2 linked regions of the Thiohalobacter thiocyanaticus genome follow. The protein of the gene in region 1 interacts with the protein of each later gene in a pairwise test. Links are inferred from orthologs where the notes say so. Each region holds a gene or a part of one and is shown in the gene's direction. Other genes may lie near its edges. The genes, in order: ribD and accC.

Region 1 (3,311 bases):
GTGAACAATGCCCGCGCCATGGCCGAGACCCTGATCGAGCGCGGTTACAAAATCGTCTCCGGCGGCACCGATGACCACCTGTTCCTGGTCGACCTGATCGACAAAGGCATCACCGGCAAGGCCGCCGACGCCGCCCTGGGCAATGCCAACATCACGGTCAACAAGAACGCCGTGCCCAACGACCCGCAGTCGCCGTTCGTCACCAGCGGCATCCGCATCGGCACCCCGGCCATGACCACCCGCGGCTTCAAGGAAAAGGAAGCCAAGGAACTGGCCGGCTGGATCTGCGACATCCTCGATGATGTCGAGAACGAGGCGGCGCAGTCTGAGGTGCGCGCCAAGGTGCTGGAACTGTGCAAGCGGTTTCCGGTATATAAACAATAGATTCAAGATGCAGGATGCAAGAGGCAAGTCGCTTGCTCATGCTTGCATCCTGCATCTTGCGACTTGTGCCTGACGAACATGCACTGCCCTTTCTGCGGAGCCATTGAAACCAAGGTCATCGACTCGCGCCTGGCCAACGAGGGCGCGCAGGTGCGGCGTCGGCGCGAGTGCCTGAGCTGCGGCGAACGCTTCACCACCTTCGAGCAGGCGGTGCTGGTGATGCCGCGCATCGTCAAGCGCGATGGCACCCGTGAGCCGTTCAATGAGGACAAGCTGCGCGCCGGCATCCTGCGGGCACTGGAAAAACGGCCGGTGGCCACCGAGCAGGTGGAGGCGGCCATCGAGCGCATCCAGAAGCACATCAGTGCCTCCGGTGAGCGTGAGCTGGACGCGCGCCAGGTCGGCGAGTGGATCATGCTGGAGCTGCGCGCCCTGGACCAGGTCGCCTATGTGCGCTTTGCCTCGGTGTATCGCAGCTTCCAGGACGTCAAGGCCTTCCGCGAGGAGATCGACCGACTGGAGAACGAACCCTCGCCGGAGGAGAAGCGCGACCAGATCCCCTTGCTGCCGGATGAGAAGTAGGGTTGTGACGTACTCAGCGCAGGTGGCGGACGCCGACGACATCCGTTACATGAGCCGCGCCCTGCAGCTGGCGCGCCGGGGGCTGTATACCACTGATCCCAATCCCCGCGTCGGCTGTGTGTTGGTGAAGGACGGCGAAATCGTCGGCGAAGGCTGGCATGAACGTGCCGGCCAGCCCCATGCCGAGGTGCATGCCCTGCGGGCGGCCGGCGCGCGCGCCCGGGGAGCGACGGCCTATGTCACGCTGGAGCCCTGCAGTCATCACGGCCGCACGCCGCCCTGCAGCGAGGCGCTGATCGGGGCCGGTGTCGACCGGGTGGTGGCGGCGATGCAGGACCCGAACCCGCAGGTGGCGGGCGAGGGCCTGGCCCGGCTCGAGGCCGCCGGCATTGTCACCGAATCCGGGGTGCTGGCGAGTGAAAGCGCCGCGCTCAATCCGGGGTTCATTCAGCGCATGCGCAACGGCCGGCCCTGGGTACGCTGCAAGCTGGCCATGAGCCTGGACGGGCGCACAGCGCTGGCCTCGGGCGAGAGTCAGTGGATCACCGGGCCGGCGGCCCGGGCCGATGTGCACCGGCTGCGCGCGCGCAGTTCGGCCATCCTCACGGGCAGCGGTACCGTGCTGGCGGACGACCCCTCGCTCACGGCACGACCGGATGGGATGGATGACTCCGAACTGCTGCAGCCGCTGCGGGTGGTACTGGACACGCGGCTCACCCTGGCGCCCACGGCGAAGCTGCTCAGTCAGCCTGGTCAGACTCTGGTGCTGACCGCCAGCGACGATGCCGCACGGCGCCAGGCGCTGGAGGCCGCCGGCGCCGAGGTGGCGGTGCTGCCGGTGCGCGATGATCGACTGGATCTGCCCGCCGCGTTGAGGCTGCTCGGTGAGCGTGAGCTCAATGAGGTCATGGTCGAGGCCGGTCCGACCCTGGCCGGGGCGATGCTGCAGGCCGGGCTGGTGGATGAGCTGATAATCTATATGGCCCCGCAACTGCTGGGCGATGCAGCCCGGGGACTGTTTCATCTGCCGGGTCTGGCCACCATGGCGGACCGCGTGGCACTGACGATCGAGGATATCCGCGCGGTGGGACCGGACTGGCGCATTCGCGCCCGGTTGAAGTGATTTGGGAATGGCCACGGACTACACGGAAAGCACGGACGAATCAAAATTCTTGAGACCTTGCAAATGCCTGGAAGGTTGCCCGTCATCCCGGCGAATGCCGGGATCCAGGAACCACAGCGGATAATGGATTCCCGCCTTCGCGGGAATGACGGTTTAGCCATGTAGGTCGGGTTTGCGCAGCGTAACCCGACATATACGGCGGCAACGTCGGGTTACGCCCATTCGGGCTAACCCGACCTACGATGCCATGAAATTTTGGTTTGTCCGTGCTTTCCGTGTAGTCCGTGGCCATTTGAGAATTTGAAGAGAGAACCGACCCATGTTCACAGGCATCATCCAGGCCATCGGCGAGATTGCCGCGCTGCAGCCGGGCGGCGAGGATACCCGTGTTCGCGTCCGCACCGGTAAGCTGGCGCTCGATGACGTCTCACCCGGCGACAGTATTGCCGTCAACGGCGTGTGCCTGACGGTGGTGGAACTGCCCGGCGACGGTTTCTGGGCCGATGTTTCCGGCGAGACCCTGGCGCGTACCGGCTTTCGCGACCTTACGGTCGGGAGCCGGGTGAACCTGGAACAGGCCCTGACCCCGACCACTCGGCTGGGCGGTCACCTGGTCAGCGGCCACGTGGACGGCGTCGGTACGGTGCTCGAGCGCCGCTCCGAGGGCCGTTCGGAGCGTTTTCGCATACAGGCGCCCGCGGGTCTGGCAAAATATATCGCCGAAAAGGGCTCGATCTGCGTCGACGGAGTGAGTCTCACGGTCAATGCGGTCGAGGGCGCGGCCTTCGATCTCAACATCGTGCCGCACACCCTGCAGGAGACCACCATCGGCGGGTACCGCAGCGGTACCCGGGTGAACCTGGAGGTGGACATCATCGCCCGCTATCTGGAGCGGCTGTTGCTGGGCGAGCGGGCGGCCGAGCCGGGCAGCGGGATCAGCGCTGCCTTTCTGGCCGAGCATGGATTTATCAAATGACTTTTTCCGTCATTGCCGCGCTGAGCATCGCAATGACAGGTAAGGACTGAATGCAGGTGGACACCACAACCAATATGTCCCTGAACACCACACAGGAACTCATCGACGATCTCAGGCAGGGCCGGATGATCATCCTGATGGATGACGAGGACCGCGAGAACGAGGGCGACCTGCTGATGCTGGCCGACCGGGTGCGTCCGGAGGATATCAATTTCATGGCCAGATACGGCCGCGGCCTGATCTGCC
Region 2 (3,167 bases), 390 kb from region 1 along the record:
GGCCATCCCGGCCGGGCACCAGGTCACCTCGCCCATGGTGGGCACCTTCTACCGCGCGCCCTCGCCGGGCGCCACGCCCTTCGTCGAGGTCGGTCAGCGGGTCAATGCCGGTGATACCCTGTGCATCATCGAGGCGATGAAGATGCTCAATCAGATCGAGGCCGACAAGGCCGGCACCGTGGTGGCCATCCTGGTCGAGAACGGCCAGCCGGTGGAGTTCGGCGAGCCGTTGTTCGTGATTGAGTGAATTCAGGATCAAGAGCGCCACGGAATACACGGAAAGCACGGAAAAATATTAATGTGTTCAGGGAGGAACGCATATGTTGGTGGAAAAAGGGCTGACTTACGGTATCCGTGGGTGTGTTTATGAGGTATACCGGCAGCTGGGTGCTGGATTTCTGGAAAAGGTATACGAAAAGGCGCTGCTCAGGGAACTTTGCCTGCAGGGGCTCAATGCTGAGGCGCAGGTGCCCTTGAGGGTCGAATACAAGGGCGAGGTTGTGGGTGAATATCTGGCCGATATTCTGGTTGAGTTCAAGGTGCTTGTTGAACTCAAGGCCCAAACAGAGCTGTCTAAAGTGCATGAGGCGCAATTGGTCAATTACCTGCGTGCCAGCAGCAAAAAGGTGGGATTGCTGGTGAATTTCACCCATCCCAGGGCCGAGATCAAGCGCATTATCATCTGAAATTGAATCATTCCGTGCCTTCCGTGTATTCCGTGGCGCTCTTAATTTTTATGAAATCGATAAACCATGCTGGATAAAGTTGTCATCGCAAACCGCGGCGAGATCGCGCTGCGTATCCTCCGCGCCTGCCGGGAACTGGATATCCGTACCGTGGCGGTGCATTCCACTGTCGACCGGGACCTCAAGCATGTGCGCCTGGCCGACGAGACGGTGTGCATCGGCGGGGCGCCCTCGACGGAGAGTTATCTCAACATCCCGGCCCTGATCAGTGCGGCCGAGGTCACCGATGCCGTGGCCATCCATCCCGGCTACGGCTTCCTGTCCGAGAATGCCGATTTTGCCGAGCAGGTCGAACGCAGCGGCTTCATCTTCATCGGCCCGCGCGCCGAGACCATCCGCACCATGGGCGACAAGGTCGCGGCCATCAAGGCGATGAAGGCCGCCGGCGTGCCGTGTGTGCCGGGCTCGGACGGGCCGCTGGGCGATGACCCCGACACCAACCTGCGGCTGGCGCGCGAGATCGGCTACCCGGTCATCATCAAGGCCGCCGGCGGCGGCGGCGGGCGCGGCATGCGGGTGGTGCATTCCGAGGCGGCGCTGCTCAACGCCATCACCCTGACCCAGACCGAGGCCGAGGCGGCCTTCGGCAATGCCATGGTCTACATGGAGAAGTTCCTGGAGCATCCGCGTCATGTGGAGTTCCAGGTGCTGGCCGACGGCGAGGGCAACGCCATCCACCTGGGCGAGCGCGACTGCTCCATGCAGCGCCGCCATCAGAAGGTGGTCGAGGAGGCGCCGGCGCCGGGCATCAGCCCCGAGCAGCGTGCCCAGATGGGCGAGCGCTGCGCCGAGGCCTGCCGCAAAATCAACTACCGCGGCGCGGGGACCTTCGAGTTCCTGTTCGAGAACGGCGAGTTCTTCTTCATCGAGATGAACACCCGGGTGCAGGTCGAGCACCCGGTCACCGAGATGATCACCGGCGTGGACATCGTCAAGGAGCAGCTGCGCATCGCCGCCGGCCAGGGCCTGTCCTATCGCCAGGACGACATCCACATCAGCGGCCATGCGGTGGAATGCCGCATCAACGCCGAGGACCCGCGCAGCTTCCTGCCCTCGCCGGGCACCATCCAGCAGTTCCATCCGCCCGGTGGCCCCGGCATCCGCTGGGATTCGCACATCTACAACGGTTACCGGGTGCCGCCCAACTACGATTCCATGATCGGCAAGCTGATCGCCCACGGCGAGACCCGCGAGGCTGCGCTGGCGCGCATGCGCGGGGCGCTGTCGGAACTGGTGGTCGACGGCATCAGGACCAACATCGAACTGCATCGCGACATCTGCAGCGACAGTGCCTTCATCCGCGGCGGTACCGATATCCACTACCTGGAGAAGAAACTGGGGTTGTGAAGATCAGGAGCGCCACGGAATACACGGAAGGCACGGAACTTATTGATTCTTGAAAGCCCAAACATTACCCACGTCATTCCCGCGCAGGCGGGAATCCATAAACCGCCGCGGCTGCTGGATCCCCGCCTGCGCGGGGATGACGATGTCTTTAGTCCTGTCGCCAATCTCATTTCCGTGCCTTCCGTGTATTCCGTGGCGCTCTTGATCAATTAAACATGCCCTGGATTCAACTCTCTCTCGAAGCCGGTGATCTCGACCTGGAGCAACTCTCCGACCTGCTGCTGGAGGCCGGCGCGGTCTCGGTGACCTTCCAGGATGCCGCCGACGAGCCGGTGCTGGAGCCGGCACCGGGGGCCACGCCCCTGTGGTCGCGAACCCGGGTGGTGGCGCTGTTCGAGGCCGGGGCCGAGCCGGCGCAGTTGATTGCCGGTCTGCGGGCGCCGCTGGGCGAGGCGGCAGAACGGATCGAGTCAGCGACCCTGGAGGATCGCGACTGGGTCCGGGCCTGGATGGATGAATTCCGGCCCATGCGCTTCGGCGAGCGGGTCTGGATCTGCCCCTCGCATCAGCCGCCGCCCGATCCGGACGCGGTCAATATTCTGCTCGACCCCGGACTGGCCTTCGGCACCGGCACCCATCCGACCACGGCCCTGTGTCTGGAATGGCTGGACCGGCACCCGCCGGCGGACCTGGAGGTGATCGACTACGGCTGCGGCTCGGGCGTGCTCGCCATTGCCGCGCTCAAGCTGGGCGCGCGTCATGTCTGGGCTGTGGACAACGATCCCCAGGCCCTGATTGCCACCCGCGACAATGCCGGGCGCAACGGCGTGGGCGAGGGCGTCGACACCTGTTTGCCGGAGGATGTGCCGGCGCTGCAGGCCGACCTGATGCTGGCCAATATCCTCGCCAACCCGCTGGTGGAACTGGCGCCGACCCTGGCCGGGCAGGTGCGCCCCGGCGGGATGATTGTCCTGTCCGGCATCCTGGCCGAACAGTCAGACATGGTCCGCGCGGCCTATGCCGCTGCCTTTGAGCACCTGGTGGTGGATCAGCAGGACGGCTGGGTTAGAATCA

The links.
Region 2: the proteins of ribD (region 1) and accC interact in binary tests that used the Escherichia coli proteins (3 or more experiments, as listed by UniProt). The link is inferred for Thiohalobacter thiocyanaticus from one-to-one orthologs.

Annotation. Positions count from the first base shown.
Region 1 is NZ_AP018052.1:1,234,266-1,237,576, forward strand. What follows is about bases 59-3,052. They hold ribD (bifunctional diaminohydroxyphosphoribosylaminopyrimidine deaminase/5-amino-6-(5-phosphoribosylamino)uracil reductase RibD), read left to right. Parts: upstream 59-1,015; coding sequence 1,016-2,089; downstream 2,090-3,052. Other genes in these bases: glyA (serine hydroxymethyltransferase), read left to right, coding at 59-384; nrdR (transcriptional regulator NrdR), read left to right, coding at 463-966; CFK21_RS05815 (riboflavin synthase), read left to right, coding at 2,409-3,052. In the rest of the region: more of glyA, read left to right, coding at 1-58; more of CFK21_RS05815, read left to right, coding at 3,053-3,065; ribBA (bifunctional 3,4-dihydroxy-2-butanone-4-phosphate synthase/GTP cyclohydrolase II), read left to right, coding at 3,140-3,311. UniProt on the Escherichia coli protein: Converts 2,5-diamino-6-(ribosylamino)-4(3h)-pyrimidinone 5'-phosphate into 5-amino-6-(ribosylamino)-2,4(1h,3h)-pyrimidinedione 5'-phosphate.
Region 2 is NZ_AP018052.1:840,594-843,760, forward strand. What follows is about bases 73-2,922. They hold accC (acetyl-CoA carboxylase biotin carboxylase subunit), read left to right. Parts: upstream 73-752; coding sequence 753-2,093; downstream 2,094-2,922. Other genes in these bases: accB (acetyl-CoA carboxylase biotin carboxyl carrier protein), read left to right, coding at 73-247; CFK21_RS03910 (GxxExxY protein), read left to right, coding at 321-686; prmA (50S ribosomal protein L11 methyltransferase), read left to right, coding at 2,309-2,922. Outside these bases: more of accB, read left to right, coding at 1-72; more of prmA, read left to right, coding at 2,923-3,167. UniProt on the Escherichia coli protein: This protein is a component of the acetyl coenzyme A carboxylase complex; first, biotin carboxylase catalyzes the carboxylation of the carrier protein and then the transcarboxylase transfers the carboxyl group to form malonyl-CoA.